Regions from separate parts of the Streptomyces sp. LaBMicrA B280 genome, predicted to be linked through region 1. Evidence: predicted binding sites of a transcription regulator. Region 1 holds the regulator's gene; the other holds the start of a gene.

What was found. The regulator HrcA, encoded in region 1, represses chaperone genes, less so after heat shock. The targets are predictions, from matches to a motif close to TTNGCACTCNGNNNNNCNGAGTGCNAA.
Region 2: a site for HrcA is predicted at 2,321-2,347, ahead of groL (chaperonin GroEL). Genes of this name have one in related genera too.

What each region holds. Positions count from the first base shown of each region.
Region 1 is NZ_JBMJCT010000005.1:181,519-186,031, reverse strand. Features, by position in the region: gene ACLF5H_RS05390 (DUF3097 domain-containing protein) at 1-664, opposite strand, end outside; gene ACLF5H_RS05385 (MBL fold metallo-hydrolase) at 699-1,421, opposite strand; gene hrcA (heat-inducible transcriptional repressor HrcA) at 1,594-2,610, shown strand; gene dnaJ (molecular chaperone DnaJ) at 2,611-3,747, shown strand; gene ACLF5H_RS05370 (nitronate monooxygenase) at 3,903-4,513, shown strand, end outside.
Region 2 is NZ_JBMJCT010000011.1:357,224-361,736, forward strand. Features, by position in the region: gene ACLF5H_RS11880 (NADH:flavin oxidoreductase) at 1-305, opposite strand, end outside; gene groL (chaperonin GroEL) at 537-2,159, opposite strand; gene ACLF5H_RS11890 (cold-shock protein) at 2,477-2,680, opposite strand; gene ACLF5H_RS11895 (MoaD/ThiS family protein) at 3,125-3,403, opposite strand; gene thrC (threonine synthase) at 3,400-4,513, opposite strand, start outside.

The sequences.
Region 1 (4,513 bases):
GGGACGCGGGTTTCACCGCTTCCCAGATGTCGATGTACGGATGGCCCACCACCAGCGCGTGCTCGCTGGTCACCGACCGGGCGATATGGAACTCCTTCGAGCCCGGCACGAGGTGGTCCACGAGGACGCCGAGGCGGGCGTCGGGGCCCGGGCCGAAGTCGGTGACGATCGAGGGGAGGTGGTCCACGCCCTCCAGGTACTCCACGACCACACCCTCGACGCGCAGGTCGTCGCCCCAGACCTTCTCGACCAGCTCGGCGTCGTGCCGGCCCTCCACATAGATGCGGCCGGCCCGGGCCACACGGGCGCGGGCAGCGGGGACGGCGACGGAACCGGAGGCGGTGCGGGTGGGGCGCGCCGGTTCTGTGGAAGGCCGTACGAGGGTCACCGCCCGGCCCTCCAGCAGGAAGCCGCGCGGCTCCAGCGGGAACACCCGGTGCTTGCCGAAGCGGTCCTCCAGCGTCACCGTGCCCGCCTCGCAGCGGATCACCGCCCCGCAGAACCCGGTGCCGGGCTCCTCCACGACCAGACCCGGGGCGGCGGGTACCTCGGGCACCGGCCGGGGCTTCTTCCAGGGAGGGGTCAGGTCGGCGGAGTACTGGCGGGAGCGCGGGCCCGAAGGGCCCTCGTTGGAAGGGCGGTGGTGGGAGACGGGTGGGCGCATTCGGATGACGATAGGAGAAGCGGCGGGCGCGTGCCTACGACACGCCGAACCGCGCGGCCAGCGCGTCCCGTTGGCGTCGTACGAAGGCCGCGTCGACCACCGCGCCGTGACCGGGCACGTACAGCGCGTCCTCGCCGCCCAGCGCCAGCAGCCGGTCCAGCGCGTCCGGCCAGCGCGACGGTACGGCGTCCGGGCCCGCCTGGGGCTCGCCGGACTCCTCCACCAGGTCCCCGCAGAACACCACCTCCGGCTCGCCCGGCACCAGGATCACCAGGTCATGGGCGGTGTGCCCGGGGCCCACGTTGGCCAGCAGCGCCTGGCGGCCGCCGCCCAGGTCCAGGGTCCGCTCCCCGGAGACCAGCTGCCGGGGCGGCACCAGCGCCAGCGCCGCCTCCTCGGCCTCGTCCGCCGGGAGCCCGTGGTGGACGGCGTCGTGCCGCAGCTCGTCCCGGCCGCGGCGGAACACCCCGTCCGCCCCCACCGCCGCGTACACCGCGGCCCCCGCGAAGGCCGGTGCCCCGAAGACATGGTCGAAATGGACATGGGTCAGCGCGAGATGGGTCACACGTCCACCGGCGAGCGCCTCGGCCGAGGACCGCAGCCGGGCCCCCTCCGCCAGGCTCGACCCGGCGTCCACCATCAGCGCCCTGCCCGCGCCCAGGACCAGCCCCGCCGTGCAGTCCCAGCCCGGCAGCCGGCACCGCCCCACCCCGGCGGTGATCCGCTCCCATCCGTGCTCTTCCCAAGTCACCGTCATACCGCGACGCTAACCGGGGCCGGGGTCGCGCGGGCACCGACCTTGCCCGATGCGTACCCCACGGCCGTACACTGACCGGGGAACGCTGGCACTCGCATGCGAAGAGTGCCAAGACGGACATCCGAGGGACGACCGCGCGAGTGAGGGGACGACGTGCTGGAGGTGCGCGCCGATGCTGAGTGAACGCAGACTTCAGGTGCTGCGCGCCATCGTCCAGGACTATGTCGGCACCGAGGAGCCGGTCGGCTCCAAGGCCCTGACCGAGCGGCACAACCTCGGCGTGTCCCCGGCGACCGTCCGCAATGACATGTCGGCCCTGGAGGACGAGGGGTACATCGCGCAGCCGCACACCAGCGCCGGGCGCATCCCCACCGACAAGGGCTACCGGCTGTTCGTCGACAAGCTCGCGGGCGTCAAGCCGATGACCGCGCCCGAGCGCCGCGCGATCCAGAACTTCCTGGACGGCGCCGTCGACCTGGACGACGTCGTGGCGCGCACGGTGCGGCTGCTCGCGCAGCTGACCCGGCAGGTCGCCGTCGTGCAGTACCCGTCCCTGACCCGGTCCACCGTGCGGCACGTGGAACTGCTCGCGCTCGCCCCGGCGCGCGTGATGCTCGTGCTGATCACGGACACCGGCCGGGTCGAGCAGCGGATGGTCGACTGCCCGGCGCCGTTCGGTGAGGCATCCCTCGCGGATCTGCGCGCGCGGCTCAACAGCCGGGTCGCGGGACGGCGGTTCGCGGATGTGCCGCAGCTGGTCGAGGACCTGCCGGACGCCTTCGAACACGAGGATCGCGGTACGGTCTCCACAGTGCTCTCCACCCTTCTGGAGACACTGGTCGAGGAGAACGAGGAGCGGTTGATGATCGGCGGCACCGCCAATCTCACCCGCTTCGGACATGATTTTCCCCTCACGATCCGGCCCGTCCTGGAGGCCCTTGAGGAGCAGGTCGTGCTCCTCAAGCTCCTCGGCGAGGCGAAGGATCCGGGCATGACCGTGCGCATCGGGCACGAGATCGCCCATGAGGGACTCAACTCCACCTCCGTGGTGTCGGTGGGCTACGGTTCGGGCGGCGAGGCGGTTGCCAAGCTCGGCGTGGTCGGACCGACCCGCATGGACTACCCGGGAACGATGGGAGCGGTACGCGCAGTGGCACGGTACGTCGGACAGATCCTGGCGGAGTCGTAAGTGGCCACGGACTACTACGCCGTTCTCGGCGTGCGCCGCGACGCGTCGCAGGATGAGATCAAGAAGGCGTTCCGTCGGCTCGCGCGCGAGCTGCACCCGGACGTCAACCCGGATCCGAAGACCCAGGAGCGGTTCAAGGAGATCAACGCCGCTTACGAGGTGCTGTCGGATCCGCAGAAGAAGCAGGTCTACGACCTCGGCGGGGACCCCCTCTCGCAGTCCGGCGGCGCCGGCGCGGGCGGCTTCGGGGCCGGTGGCTTCGGCAACTTCTCCGACATCATGGACGCGTTCTTCGGCACGGCGTCGCAGCGCGGGCCGCGCTCGCGCACCCGGCGCGGCCAGGACGCGATGATCCGGATCGAGGTGGAACTGGACGAGGCGGCCTTCGGGACGACCAAGGAGATCCAGGTGGACACCGCGATCGTCTGCAACACCTGCAACGGCGAGGGCGCGGCGCCGGGCACCTCGGCGCAGACCTGTGACATGTGCCGCGGCCGCGGTGAGGTCTCGCAGGTCACCCGGTCCTTCCTGGGCCAGGTCATGACCTCGCGGCCGTGCCCCCAGTGCCAGGGCTTCGGGACCGTGGTCCCCACGCCCTGCCCGGAGTGCGCCGGTGACGGCCGGGTCCGCTCGCGGCGCACGCTGACCGTGAAGATCCCGGCCGGTGTCGACAACGGCACCCGGATCCAGCTGGCAGGCGAGGGCGAGGTCGGCCCCGGCGGCGGTCCGGCCGGTGACCTGTACGTCGAGATCCACGAGCTGCCGCACGCGCGGTTCCAGCGCCGCGGCGACGATCTGCACTGCACGGTCACCATCCCGATGACCGCGGCGGCCCTCGGCACCAAGGTGCCGCTGGAGACGCTGGACGGCCTGGAGGAGATCGACATCCGGCCCGGCACGCAGTCCGGGCAGTCGATCCCGCTGCACGGCCGCGGTGTCACGCATCTGCGGGGCGGCGGCCGGGGCGATCTGATCGTGCATGTCGAGGTGCAGACGCCGACGAAGCTCGACGCCGAGCAGGAGCGGCTGCTGCGCGAGCTGTCCAAGCTGCGCGGCGAGGAGCGTCCGCAGGGGCAGTTCCAGCCGGGCCAGCAGGGGCTGTTCTCGCGGCTGAAGGACGCGTTCAACGGGCGCTGACCGCCGGCCGCGACGGGTGTCGCGACGGCCTCCGACCGGAGGCCGTCGACGCCTTCGACCGGTGGCCGTCACCGCCTCTGACCGGGCGCGTAGGGGAATATGCCGATCGTGACACCCGATTCGGACTTGTTCGGGGGACGTGACACCATGCGGTCATGTCCTCCGCACTGACCGATCTTCTCCCTCACCCGATCGTGCAGGCCCCCATGGCGGGCGGCGTCTCCGGCCCGGAGCTCGCCGCCGCCGTGTCCGAGGCCGGTGGGCTCGGGTTCCTGGCCGCCGGGTACAAGACGGCCGACGGCGTGTACCAGGAGATCAAGCGGCTGCGGAGCCTCACCGACCGGCCCTTCGGCGTGAATGTGTTCATGCCGCAGCCCGAGTATGCGGAGAGCGGCGCGGTCGAGGTCTACGCCCATCAGCTCGCGGGCGAGGCCGCCTGGTACGAGACCGAGCTGGGCGATCCGGACAGCGGCCGCGACGACGGCTTCGACGCCAAGCTCGCGGTGCTCCTGGACGATCCGGTGCCGGTGGTCTCCTTCCACTTCGGGGTGCCGAGCCGGGAGGCGCTTCAGCGGCTGCGGCGGGCCGGGACGTTCACGCTGGTCACCGCCACCACCGCCGAGGAGGCCGTCGCGGTGGAGCGGGCCGGGGCGGACGCGGTGATCGCCCAGGGCGTGGAGGCGGGCGGCCACCAGGGCACGCACCGGGACGTCCCGGAGAACGACGGCACCGGCCTCGGCCTGCTGTCCCTGATCGCACAGATCCG
Region 2 (4,513 bases), on a different contig from region 1:
TGCACGTCCTCGGCGACCTTCGCCCAGCCCGCCAGCTGCTCCTCGCCGTGGAACCGCGGCACCCGGTCGCTCTGACCGGCCGAGTCATGGCCGACGTAGGTGCCCTCGGTGACGATCAGGCCGACGCCCGCGGCGGCGCGGCGGGCGTAGTACGAGCGCACGTTCTCGCCGGGGATGCCGCCCGGGGAGAACATCCGGGTCATCGGCGCCATCGCGATCCGGTTGGGGACGGTGAGGCCGTTGAGCGTGATGGGCCGGGAGAGTACCTGGGCCGCGCGGGGGGCGGGCGGCGTGTCGACGGTCACGTGGGGGCTCCTCAGAAGGCTGCTAACCGAGCGGTATGTGAATGCGCATTGTTGTAGCTGCTTAAGTAAGCCGCTGTACAGAGGTCAGCATTCCCGGACCCGGAAGCGGTCGTCTGTGACGCCGGACACGCCCGGGCGGGGCGAAAGCCCGGGAAAAGCCCGAGGGCGGCACCCCCTGTCCCAGACAGGAAGTACCGCCCTCGGTAAGGACGTTGATCAACCAGAGGCCGATCAGAAGTCCATGTCACCGCCCGGCATGCCGCCCGGAGCGGCCGCGGCGGCCTTCTCCGGCTTGTCGGCGATGACGGCCTCGGTGGTGAGGAACAGCGCGGCGATGGAGGCGGCGTTCTGCAGCGCGGAACGGGTCACCTTCGCCGGGTCGATGATGCCCTCGGCGACCAGGTCGACGTACTCGCCGGTCGCGGCGTTCAGGCCGTGGCCCGGGGTCAGGTTGCGCACCTTCTCCACCACGACACCGCCCTCGAGGCCGGCGTTGACGGCGATCTGCTTCAGCGGGGCCTCCAGGGCGATGCGCACGGCGTTGGCGCCGGTCGCCTCGTCACCCTCGAGCTCCAGCTTCTCGAAGACCTGGGAGGCCTGGAGCAGGGCCACGCCACCACCGGCGACGATGCCCTCCTCGACGGCCGCCTTGGCGTTGCGCACGGCGTCCTCGATGCGGTGCTTGCGCTCCTTGAGCTCCACCTCGGTGGCGGCACCGGCCTTGATGACCGCGACGCCGCCCGCGAGCTTGGCCAGGCGCTCCTGGAGCTTCTCGCGGTCGTAGTCCGAGTCGCTGTTCTCGATCTCGGCGCGGATCTGGTTCACCCGGCCGTTGACCTGGTCGGAGGAGCCGGCACCGTCGACGATGGTGGTCTCGTCCTTGGTGATGACGACCTTGCGGGCGCGGCCCAGGAGGTCCAGGGTCGCGTTCTCCAGCTTGAGGCCGACCTCCTCGGAGATGACCTCGCCGCCCGTGAGGATGGCGATGTCGCCGAGCATGGCCTTGCGGCGGTCGCCGAAGCCCGGGGCCTTGACGGCGACGGACTTGAAGGTGCCGCGGATCTTGTTGACGACCAGGGTCGACAGGGCCTCGCCCTCGACGTCCTCGGCGATGATCAGCAGCGGCTTGCCCGACTGCATGACCTTCTCCAGGAGCGGGAGCAGGTCCTTGACGGAGCCGATCTTGGAGTTCGCGATGAGGATGTACGGGTCCTCGAGCGACGCCTCCATGCGCTCCATGTCGGTGGCGAAGTAGGCGGAGATGTAGCCCTTGTCGAAGCGCATGCCCTCGGTGAGCTCGAGCTCCAGACCGAAGGTGTTGCTCTCCTCGACGGTGATGACGCCTTCCTTGCCGACCTTGTCCATCGCCTCGGCGATCAGCTCGCCGATCTGGGTGTCGGCGGCGGAGATGGACGCGGTGGAGGCGATCTGCTCCTTGGTCTCGACGTCCTTCGCCTGCTCCAGCAGGGCGGCGGAGACGGCCTCGACGGCCTTCTCGATACCGCGCTTCAGGGCCATCGGGTTGGCACCGGCGGCGACGTTGCGCAGGCCTTCCTTGACCAGGGCCTGGGCGAGCACGGTCGCGGTGGTCGTACCGTCACCGGCGACGTCGTCCGTCTTCTTGGCGACTTCCTTGACCAGCTCGGCGCCGATCTTCTCGTACGGGTCCTCGAGCTCGATCTCCTTGGCGATGGAGACACCATCGTTGGTGATCGTGGGGGCGCCCCACTTCTTCTCGAGGACGACGTTGCGACCCTTGGGGCCGAGCGTCACCTTGACGGCGTCCGCGAGCTGGTTCATGCCGCGCTCGAGGCCGCGCCGCGCCTCCTCGTCGAACGCGATGATCTTGGCCATGTGAAGTGGTCCCTCCAGGACTGGGGGTGATTCCTTCGGACCGCGCCCGCGCCCGCGACGGACGGTTCGCCGGCCTGTGGTTCCTTGCCCCACATGGCCTGCGGACCTCACCGACCCGGTCCTTCGTTGTCACTCTCACCTTCAGAGTGCTAACGCAATGATTAGCACTCGGCATGGTCGAGTGCAAGCGCCTTGGCCCTCCTCGGGCCACCTCGGCGGCCGGGTCAGCCGGAGGCGAACACGCGCGGGGCCCGGACCCGGGCACGCCGAAGGGCCCGCACCCTGTGCGAGGTGCGGGCCCTTCGGTGGAGAAACGTTCAGACGGCGACGCGAACCATGTCGGCCTGCGGACCCTTCTGGCCCTGCGAGATCTCGAACTCGACTCGCTGGCCCTCCTCCAGGGTGCGGTAGCCGTCCATCTGAATGGCGCTGTAATGGACGAAGACGTCCGCACCACCGTCGACCGCGATGAAGCCGTACCCCTTCTCCGCGTTGAACCACTTGACGGTGCCCTGAGCCATGCCTAACTCCCCTATTACTGGCCCTTGCACAGATCCGCACTTCGCGGACCCGGGTCAGACCTCGCCCCCCGATGTGTCGGGGGCGTGCGCCGGAACGCGTCGACCGCGGCTGAATGTATCTGTCCAACTGCCGTCTGCAACAGGTCAATTGGACGAGAATTCTGGACGCGAACGATCCGGAATGTGGGGAGAATTCATCCGAATGCAGGGCAAGTCGGGCCCCGTAAAAGACACAAAAGCCGCGGAAAGCCCGTGCATTTTGGCTACTTCTTATCGGGCCCGCGGAAGAGAATCGAGGGCTTACCCTCGATCACCGGAGGGCGCGTTCCCCAACTGTACCGCGCTCAATCACGCAGAATTGCCCCCTCCGCTTCTCTCACGGAGAGGGCAATCCGATGCACTTTTGGTGACCGTCATTACCTAAGGTAATGATCGATCATCCGGTCAGCAGCCGCCGGCCACCGCCGGGATGATGGAGACCCCCGCGCCGTCCGGGGTGGAGGTCTGAAGGCCCTGCTCGAAACGGACGTCGTCGTCATTGACGTAGACGTTCACGAACCGGCGCAGCTTGCCCTGGTCGTCCAGAACGCGGGCGGCGATGCCGGTGTGGTTCTTCTCCAGGTCCTCGATGACCTCGCCGAGGGTGGTGCCCTCGGCGGCGACCTCGGCCTGTCCGCCGGTGTAGGTGCGCAGGATGGTGGGGATGCGAACGGTCACGCTCATGCGAGGCCAGCCTCTCGGAAGGAGTCCAGGTTCGGGCGGATGGTGGCGGTCAGGCCGGTGCCGGCCACCGCGTCGAGGGTCTTCAAACCGTCGCCGGTGTTGAGGACGACGGTGGTCTTCGCCGGGTCGAGCGCCCCGCTCTCGATCAGCTTCCGCGTGACGCCGACGGTCACGCCGCCCGCCGTCTCGGCGAAGATGCCCTCGGTGCGGGCCAGCAGCTTGATCGCGGCCACCACCTGCTCGTCCGTCACGTCCTCCACCGCGCCGCCGGTGCGCCGGGCGATGTCCAGGACGTAGGGGCCGTCGGCCGGGTTGCCGATGGCGAGGGACTTGGCGATGGTGTCCGGCTTCTGGGGCCGGACCACGTCGTGGCCCGCCTTGTAGGCCGTCGACACCGGCGAGCAGCCCTCGGCCTGGGCGCCGAAGATCTTGTACGGCCGGTCCTCGACCAACCCCAGCTCGATCAGCTCCCGGAGCCCCTTGTCGATCTTGGTGAGCTGGGAGCCGGAGGCGATCGGGACCACGATCTGGTCCGGCAGCTGCCAGCCGAGCTGCTCGCAGATCTCGTACGCCAGGGTCTTGGAGCCCTCGGCGTAGTACGGCCGCAGATTCACGTTGACGAAGCCCCAGCCCTCGCCGGCCGGGTCGCCGATCAGCTCGGAGCAAAAGCGGTTCACATCGTCGTAGTTGCCCTCGATGCCGACCAGCTCACCGCCGTAGACCGCGGCCATGACGACCTTGCCCTGCTCCAGGTCGTGCGGGATGAACACGCAGGAGCGCAGCCCGGCGCGGGCGGCGGCGGCGCCGACGGCACCGGCCAGGTTGCCGGTGGAGGAGCAGGACAGGGTGGTGAAGCCGAAGGCGCGGGCCGCCTCCAGGGCCTGGGCGACGACCCGGTCCTTGAAGGAGTGGGTCGGGTTGCCGGAGTCGTCCTTGACGTACAGACCGCCGGTGACGCCGAGCTCGCGGGCCAGGTTGTCGGCCTTGACCAGCTTGGTCCAGCCGGGGTTGATGTTCGGCTTGTCCGCGACATCGGCCGGGACCGGCAGCAGCGGGGCGTAGCGCCAGATGTTGGCGGGGCCGTCCTCGATCCGCTTGCGCAGCTCTTCG